Regions from separate parts of the Proteus faecis genome, predicted to be linked through region 1. Evidence: predicted binding sites of a transcription regulator. Region 1 holds the regulator's gene; each other region holds the start of a gene.

Region 1 (2,210 bases):
ACAATTTTATCCGTTAACTCTTTACCTGAAACAATAAAATGTAAATTGATATCAGTAAATAAACGAGGAGCTTCTTCACGTCGTTCTGATGTTAATTTTACTTCACAATCAGTCACTTGGTGACGACCTTTTCGTAAAATGCTTACAACATCAATAGCGCTACACCCACCCGCAGCAATTAAAACCATTTCCATTGGGCTTGGGGCTTTATCTCCTGAATTCCCATCCATCATAATTTGATGGCCAGATGAAGATTCACCGACAAAAGATAAATCTTCAACCCACTTAACTCTCGCTTCCATTTATTTTCCCCTAAAGATGACAGAAACTAAAAGAGTACATTCTCATAATTCAACTAGCAATTAGCAAATAGGTTTATTATGCTGACTGCGTAAAACGAGACTTAATGCACTAATTGTGTTAAAAACAATATCTGCTTGATGATAGTGGTTAAGATCAATGCATTATTTTCTCATTTATTATAATCTATTCCATATTAACTTACCGTGTTCTCAGGAAGTTAATAGGTAAAGATAGGATTTTTAAGCACGCTGTCTCAAAAGGGAACCTATCCGTTTTGAAAGGCTGCATTTAACGTACAGAGGATAACGCGAATGGTTCTCGGCAAGCCGCAAACAGACCCGACTCTTGAATGGTTTTTGTCACACTGCCATATTCACAAATATCCATCCAAGAGCACGCTGATCCACCAAGGTGAGAAAGCGGAAACACTTTATTATATTGTTAAAGGTTCCGTGGCTGTTCTTATTAAAGATGAAGAAGGAAAAGAGATGATCCTCTCCTACCTAAATCAGGGGGATTTCATCGGTGAACTTGGATTATTTGAAGAAGATCAAGAACGTAGTGCATGGGTTAGAGCAAAAACAGCCTGTGAAGTAGCAGAAATTTCCTATAAAAAATTCCGCCAATTAATTCAGGTTAACCCTGATATTCTGATGCGCCTTTCTGCTCAAATGGCGAACAGATTACAAACGACATCAGAAAAAGTAGGTAATCTTGCTTTCCTTGATGTAACAGGTCGTATTGCACAAACCTTATTAAACTTAGCAAAACAACCCGATGCAATGACGCATCCTGATGGCATGCAAATTAAAATTACACGTCAGGAAATTGGTCAAATCGTTGGTTGTTCACGCGAAACTGTAGGCCGTATTCTGAAAATGTTGGAAGATCAAAACTTGATCTCCGCACACGGTAAAACTATCGTTGTTTACGGGACTCGCTAAGTTTCCCTCTCGAACAAACAATAGCCCATAAAAGGGCTATTGATATACTTTTGTATAAGCCCCATCTTCGTTGATGGGGTTTTTCGTTGATACTACCCTTTTACAAATTCTGCAATAGCCGCTTTTAATGCCACCATTCCTTCTTGTAGCTCTTCTTGAGTAATAATTAACGATGGTGTAAAACGCATCACATCGGCTCCTGCGTTTAACATCATTAAACCATGTTTGGCTGCAAGACCGAGTAACTCTTTGGCTTTACCTTCATATTGCGGTGCCAATTGTGCACCAATCAATAAACCTTGTCCTCGAATTTGCGAAAAGACATTATACGTTTGATTGATTGCCACCAGTTCATCCACAATCCATTGATAACGCTTTTCTACACCTTCAAGTACTTCAGATGTATTAATTAAATCAAATGCAACATTACCCACTGCACAAGCTAATGGATTACCACCATAAGTTGTACCATGAGTCCCTACGCCCATGACAGAAGCTATCTCATCTGTTGTTAACATCGCACTGAGTGGAAAACCACTCCCTAGCGCTTTTGCAGTTGTAATAATATCGGGTGTCACATCATAGTTCATATAGGCGAAAAGCTTACCTGTACGCCCCATACCTGTTTGTACTTCATCAAGGACAAGCAGAGCTTGATGCTTATCGCACAACTCTCGTAGCCCTCTCATAAACTCAGGTGTTGCTGCTGTTACGCCACCTTCACCCTGAACTGGCTCTAAAACAATGGCACATGTGTGATCATCTATTACTGCTTTAACAGCCTCTAAATCATTAAAAGGAACATGTACGATATCAGCGGGCTTAGGGCCAAAACCATCGGCATATTTAGGTTGTCCACCAACAGATACTGTAAACAACGTTCTGCCATGAAATGCATGGTGAAAAGCAATAATTTTAGTTTTATAAGGACTATGGCGAGTGATGGCATAATGGCGAGCCAAT
Region 2 (2,210 bases), on a different contig from region 1:
GCAGCTCGTGCTGTTCCCACTGCGTGAGATACGGTTCCCATAGCCAAACCACGAGAGGCGTGAGTAGGAATACGCAGTAGCTTAAATAATGTATGACCAAAAATGGCACCTAAAATACCTACTGCAATAACACATGCAGCACTGATTGCAGGAATACCACCTATGGAGTCTGCGACAGCCATTGCAATTGGCGTTGTCACTGATTTAGGTAAGATTGATGCGGCAATTTCAGGTGTTGCACCAGCCCATAATGCAATGGCTGTGCCACTGGCCATCGCAGCAATACTACCAATAAAGCAAATACTGATTAATGATTTCCACTGTGCACGAATTTGGTGTAATTGCTGATAAAGTGGTATAGCTAAAGCGACAACGGCGGGTTGCAGTAAGTCATTTAAAACTCGACTACCTGCGAAATAATTTTCGTAAGGCACTTTGGCTATTAACAAAATAGGTATAATTACCACAATAGCAATTAGCAGAGGATTTAAAATAGGCAATTTAAATCGGGCTGCAAGCTTACGAGCTAAGTAAAAAATAAAAATACTTAAAGGAAGTGACCACCAAATATTCATTAATATAGCTAACATTTTCTCTTCTCACTTAACGCTTTATCATCGTCTTTCTCTTTTGTTTCAACAATATCTTCAACTTGGTCTGGTTTCGAACCCACGATAACGCGCTCGCGATGAACATAGTGTGAGCAATAGGCAACGAGTGCCATAACACCAAAGGTACTCACGACGCAGGCTAAAACGATGGGAAAAAGTTGCTGACTTAACAAATCATAATAGTTCATTACACCAACCCCGATGGGGATAAAGAGTAATGACATATTTTTTAAGAGGATATTTGCACCAGGTTTAACCCAACGCACAGGGATAAGCTGAAAAGCCAGTAAACCAAAAAGAATTAGTAAGCCAACAATACTGCCTGGAACCGCGAAGGGTAGAAGGGCTGAAATAAGATTACCAGCGAAGAGACAAAGATAAAGTACCAAAAAAGATCGTAGATAATGCCAAAGCGTAATCTGCAATCGTGCCCGTTTAGATTTCATAAGTAAGTGTCCCAAATCAACTAACAGAATTATCATACACCGATTTTGAAAGTGTGCTATGGATCACAATAAAAAAAAGGCGGGGCTCTAATAGAACCCCGCCATTCATTTATTTTGTAAATGAATTTTAGTCGTTATTTCACTTGCTGACCCGGTTTTGCACCAGAATCTGGGCTGAGTAAGAAGATATCTTTATCGCCAGGACCTGCCGCCATTACCATGCCTTCTGAAATACCAAAACGCATTTTACGAGGAGCTAAGTTTGCCACCATTACCGTTAAGCGACCTTCTAACACCTTAGGATCAGGGTATGCAGTACGAATACCTGAGAATACTTGGCGAGTTTCGCCACCTAAGTCCAGAATTAATTTCAGCAGTTTGTCTGAACCTTCAACTAAATCTGCTTGTTTAATTTCAGCAATACGCATATCGATTTTCGCAAAATCATCAAAGTTGATGGTTTCTTGAATCGGCGAATCTGCTAATGGGCCTGTTATTTCTTTTACTGGCGCAATGGTACTTTTTGATGCTTCAACCATGGCATTGGCTTTATCCATTTCAATGCGATTAAACAGCGCTTTGAATTTAGTGATCTCTTGGCCTAACAGCGGTTTTTCAAGCGCATCCCATGTTAATTGAGTTTGTAAAAAGGCTTCTGAACGCTCTGTTAGTGAAGGTAATACTGGTTTTAAATAAGTCATCAATACGCGGAATAAGTTAATTCCCATAGTACAGATTGCTTGTAACTGAGCATCTTGACCTTCTTGTTTAGCCACGATCCAAGGCGCTTTTTCATCAATGTAACGGTTAGCTTCATCAGCTAATGCCATAATTTCACGAACAGCTTTACCAAATTCACGATTTTCAAATGACTGTGCGATAGTTTCTTTCATATCAACAAAGTGTTGATAAAGTTTAGCATCATCTAAAGAATCAGCTAATTTGCCATCAAAACGCTTGCTGATAAAACCCGCTGTACGTGATGCTAGGTTAACGACTTTATTTACAATGTCGCTATTAACACGTTGAACAAAGTCTTCTAAGTTTAGGTCAATATCGTCAATGCGTGATGAAAGTTTTGCAGCATAGTAATAACGTAGACAATCAGCATCAAAATGATCAAGATAAGCACGCGCTGTAATAAAGGTGCCAC
Region 3 (2,210 bases), on a different contig from region 1:
GTTAGCCATGATGCCGATGTGATTGCACATATGTCGGATAGAGCTGCATTAATGGAAAATGGTGAACTAACACAACATTATGATCGGGATGCGTTATCAAAGGGAATACACCGTCTCGATTGAGATAAAAGAGAATAAATAAAAAGAAAGATCCAAGCAGTATTAGGTTATTAATACTGCTCTTTTTCATTGTTCTACACTGTGTTTAAACTAATAAACCAGGAAAAATAGAACGTAATCCGGTCACAATAAATTCAATACCTAACGACATTAATAATAAGCCCATTATACGAGTCACCACATTAATGCCCGTTTGCCCTAAATATTTTACTAATAGTGTTGCGCTGCGAAACAGCAACCAACAGCAAAAGGCAAAAAAGATACTGGTTGCGGCTAATCCTATAAAATTAGTAAGACCTTCCCAGCGAGAGCTCCACACAATACAAGAACTGATTGCCCCGGGTCCCGCCATTAATGGTAATGCTAAAGGCACAACAGCAACGCTATTACGTACTGCGGATTCGTTTCTTTCTTGATTATTTTGTTTATCTTCCCCTAAACGCCCATTTATCATCGTCATTGCAATGGTAACAATCAGCATCCCACCTGCTATACGAAACGAGTCGATAGAAATACCAAAAATACTCAGTATAGAATCACCAATTAACAGAGAGGAAACTAAAATAATTGCAACGGAGCCATTCGCAATTAAGTTTGTTTTATTGCGCCCTGCATCAGTTTGATAACTCGTCATACTGATAAAAACAGGCAAAATACCAATTGGATTTACAATCGCAAAAAGACCGACAAAAAATTTAATATAACCGGATAAATCCAGCAATGACCCCATGAAAAGCCCCTTCTTGGCTAATAAACATGCGAATTATCTATAAAAGATAGATTAACTCTAAAAAATGCGCGTTACTTTAAATCAATAAACCAGTTAATTCTATTAGTTAACAAGTTTTTACCTAAAATATTCTATTGTAAACTGATTAAAACCTAGTGGTTTAATTTTATATCGAAATCGAGTGTACGACAAAAAAATCGTTGAAGATTTATTACATATAAGAATCATTCTCATAAAAAGTCATGCTGAAAGGTGTCAGCTTGCTAATTTTGTGACATATATCACGTTAATTAATTAGAAAGATGGTAAGCTGTTATCATTCAGAAAAAGAGGGTTACTTCGAAAATACATTTGCCTTGGTTATTGTTTTTTTTAAGTTTTTTAAGCAAATTATACTCTCTAATAATTATTATTGAATTGAGCACATTATTATCTTTCTAAGCTATTCTTATTAATTATGATGAAAACAGCTAATTTGCTTAAAAAATTTAACATTTTATCAGGAGTCTCTTTATGTCTGTAACTAACGTTACTGAACTCAATGATTTGGTTGCTCGTGTAAAAAAAGCCCAACGTGAATTTGCTAATTTCTCTCAAGAACAAGTTGATGCTATTTTCCGTGCTGCTGCATTAGCTGCCGCTGATGCTCGTATCCCTCTTGCAAAATTGGCTGTCAAAGAGTCTGGTATGGGTATCGTTGAAGATAAAGTGATAAAAAACCACTTTGCTTCTGAGTATATCTACAATGCGTATAAAGACGAAAAAACCTGCGGGATCTTATCTGAAGACCTTACTTACGGCACAATAACCATTGCTGAACCTATTGGGATCATCTGTGGTATCGTACCAACAACTAACCCAACTTCTACTGCGATTTTTAAAGCACTAATTAGCTTAAAAACACGTAATGGTATTATCTTCTCTCCACACCCACGAGCAAAAGAAGCGACAAACCGTGCCGCTGAAATCGTATTAAATGCAGCTATCGCTGCAGGCGCACCAAAAGATATTATTGGTTGGATTGATGAGCCTTCTGTCGCCCTATCTAACGCATTGATGCACCATGATGATATTAACCTGATTTTAGCAACAGGTGGTCCAGGCATGGTTAAAGCAGCGTATAGTTCGGGTAAACCTGCTATCGGTGTTGGTGCAGGTAATACTCCTGTTGTTATTGATGACTCTGCTGATATCAAACGTGCAGTGGCTTCAATCTTAATGTCTAAAACTTTCGATAACGGCGTAATTTGTGCATCAGAGCAATCTGTTATCGTTGTTGACAGCATTTATAAACAAGTTCGTGAGCGTTTCTCAACTCACGGCGGTTACATGCTAACAGGTAAAGAATTAAAAGCTGTCC
Region 4 (2,210 bases), on a different contig from region 1:
TTGTCCTTGCTCTGTGGGTTGAGGTGGAACAGTTCTAACTAATAGCGGTTGTCCAAATAAATTTTCTAACTGTTTGATACGCTGAGAAACGGCAGATTGTGTAATACATAACTTTTGCGCGGCTCTTTCAAAACCACGTTCTCGAATGACGGCATCAAGGGCTTGTAATGCTCGATAATCAGGGCGTTTCATTAACAGACTCTCTTCGATTTTATATTCTATCGCTTACTATGCCATATTTTTCGTTGTAATGAGTTAAAATGTTGCTTCTCAGTTTTTGATGTGTCTCGTGCTAGTTTTGAATGCAATATGCTATTCTTAATCCATTAATGTGATAAATAAGGTTTTTTTAAATGACTCAGGATGAATTGAAAAAAGCAGTAGGTTGGGCGGCGCTTGAATATGTAAAACCAGGCACGATTGTGGGTGTTGGTACTGGCTCTACGGCTTCTCACTTTATTGATGCATTAGCAACAATGAAAGGTCAAATTGAAGGCACCGTTTCAAGTTCAGAGGCATCAACTGCAAAATTAAAAAGTTACGGCATTCCTGTTTTCGACTGTAATGAAGTCGATTCTTTAGATATCTATGTTGATGGTGCTGATGAAATTAACCACCAGATGCAAATGATCAAAGGTGGTGGGGCTGCATTAACACGTGAAAAAATCATTGCTGGTGTAGCGAAAACATTTATCTGTATCGTTGATGAATCTAAACAAGTTGATGTATTAGGTAAATTCCCTCTACCTGTTGAAGTTATTCCAATGGCGCGCTCTTATGTAGCTCGTGAATTGGTTAAATTGGGTGGTTTGCCTGAATATCGCGAAAACGTAGTAACAGATAACGGTAACGTTATTTTAGACGTTCATAACTTAACGATCCTTAACCCTATTGAACTGGAAAACAAAATTAACAGTATTCCAGGGGTTGTAACCGTAGGATTATTTGCTAACCGTGGCGCAAACATTGTTTTAATGGGCACATCTGAAGGTGTGAAAACTATTAAGTAATTTTTTTAAGATAGGTAGCGATGGCTACCTATTTTTTTAAATTATTTTAGAAACTGCAAATTCAGTGATATATATCACACGATAGTTATATCTCTCTTTAAAATCCTGCCATTTTCGAAGTCAAAATCATTTTACTCGGTAGAAAATCACTTTATTTACCGCTTATTCTGTCATCATGGCAATCGGTTGTATTGCCACAAAATCTATTTTTGTTATGTTGATGAGACAGGATTTTGTTTTCATTAAATGTAATAACGATAGGGCAGGGTAAATGGTCAAAGTATCTTTGGAAAAAGAAAAGATAAAGTTTCTACTCCTTGAAGGGGTGCATCAAAGTGCAGTAGAAAATTTAAGAGCTGCGGGTTACACCAATATTGAATATCACAAAGGCGCATTATCGGACGAAGAATTAAAAGAAGCTATCCGCGATGCTCGTTTTGTGGGGCTTCGTTCCCGCACTCATTTAACAGAAGAAATTTTTGCCGCGGCTGAAAAATTAGTCGCTGTGGGATGCTTCTGTATCGGTACTAATCAAGTTGATTTAGATGCTGCTGCTCGTCGCGGTATTCCTGTTTTTAACGCGCCTTTCTCAAACACTCGTTCCGTGGCTGAGATGGTGCTTGGTGAATTACTGTTATTATTGCGTCGTATCCCTGAAGCAAGCGCGAAAGCGCATCGTGGAATTTGGGATAAACAAGCCAAAGGCTGTTTTGAAGCTCGCGGTAAAAAACTGGGTATTATTGGCTATGGTCACATTGGTACACAGTTAGGTATTTTGGCTGAAAGTGTGGGTCTAGATGTCTATTTCTATGATATCGAAAACAAACTGCCATTAGGTAATGCAACTCAAATTCGTCATCTCTCTGAACTGTTGAATATGAGTGACATCGTCAGCTTACATGTGCCAGAAACACCGTCAACAAAAAATATGATTGGGCATGAAGAAATTCAGCGTATGAAACCAGGCTCAATTCTGATCAATGCTTCTCGTGGTACTGTGGTTGATATTCCTGCGTTATCACAAGCTCTAGAATCAAAGCATTTATCTGGTGCTGCAGTTGACGTATTCCCTACGGAGCCGGGAGCAAATAACGATCCGAACGATCCGTTTGTTTCTGAACTTATCAAATTTGATAATGTGATCTTAACTCCACATATTGGTGGTTCAACTCAAGAAGCTCAAGAAAATATTGGCTATGA

What was found. Region 1 encodes CRP, which controls carbon source genes, mostly activating them, when cyclic AMP is high. Its sites were predicted from a motif close to ATGTGANNNNNNTCACAT; they were not measured.
Region 2: a site for CRP is predicted at 1,109-1,126, ahead of QSH13_RS03240 (CidA/LrgA family protein). Genes of this name have one in related genera too.
Region 3: a site for CRP is predicted at 1,120-1,137, ahead of adhE (bifunctional acetaldehyde-CoA/alcohol dehydrogenase). Genes of this name have one in related genera too.
Region 4: a site for CRP is predicted at 1,073-1,090, ahead of serA (phosphoglycerate dehydrogenase). Genes of this name have one in related genera too.

The regions. Positions count from the first base shown of each region.
Region 1 is NZ_JASVWV010000006.1:205,542-207,751, reverse strand. It holds gene QSH13_RS10375 (OsmC family protein) at 1-302, opposite strand, end outside; gene crp (cAMP-activated global transcriptional regulator CRP) at 615-1,247, shown strand; gene argD (bifunctional acetylornithine/succinyldiaminopimelate transaminase) at 1,340-2,210, opposite strand, start outside.
Region 2 is NZ_JASVWV010000001.1:677,773-679,982, reverse strand. It holds gene QSH13_RS03245 (CidB/LrgB family autolysis modulator) at 1-581, opposite strand, end outside; gene QSH13_RS03240 (CidA/LrgA family protein) at 584-1,057, opposite strand; gene metG (methionine--tRNA ligase) at 1,192-2,210, opposite strand, start outside.
Region 3 is NZ_JASVWV010000004.1:222,169-224,378, forward strand. It holds gene QSH13_RS08075 (ABC transporter ATP-binding protein) at 1-123, shown strand, start outside; gene QSH13_RS08080 (YchE family NAAT transporter) at 206-850, opposite strand; gene adhE (bifunctional acetaldehyde-CoA/alcohol dehydrogenase) at 1,364-2,210, shown strand, end outside.
Region 4 is NZ_JASVWV010000002.1:274,802-277,011, forward strand. It holds gene QSH13_RS05255 (LysR family transcriptional regulator ArgP) at 1-192, opposite strand, end outside; gene rpiA (ribose-5-phosphate isomerase RpiA) at 354-1,010, shown strand; gene serA (phosphoglycerate dehydrogenase) at 1,282-2,210, shown strand, end outside.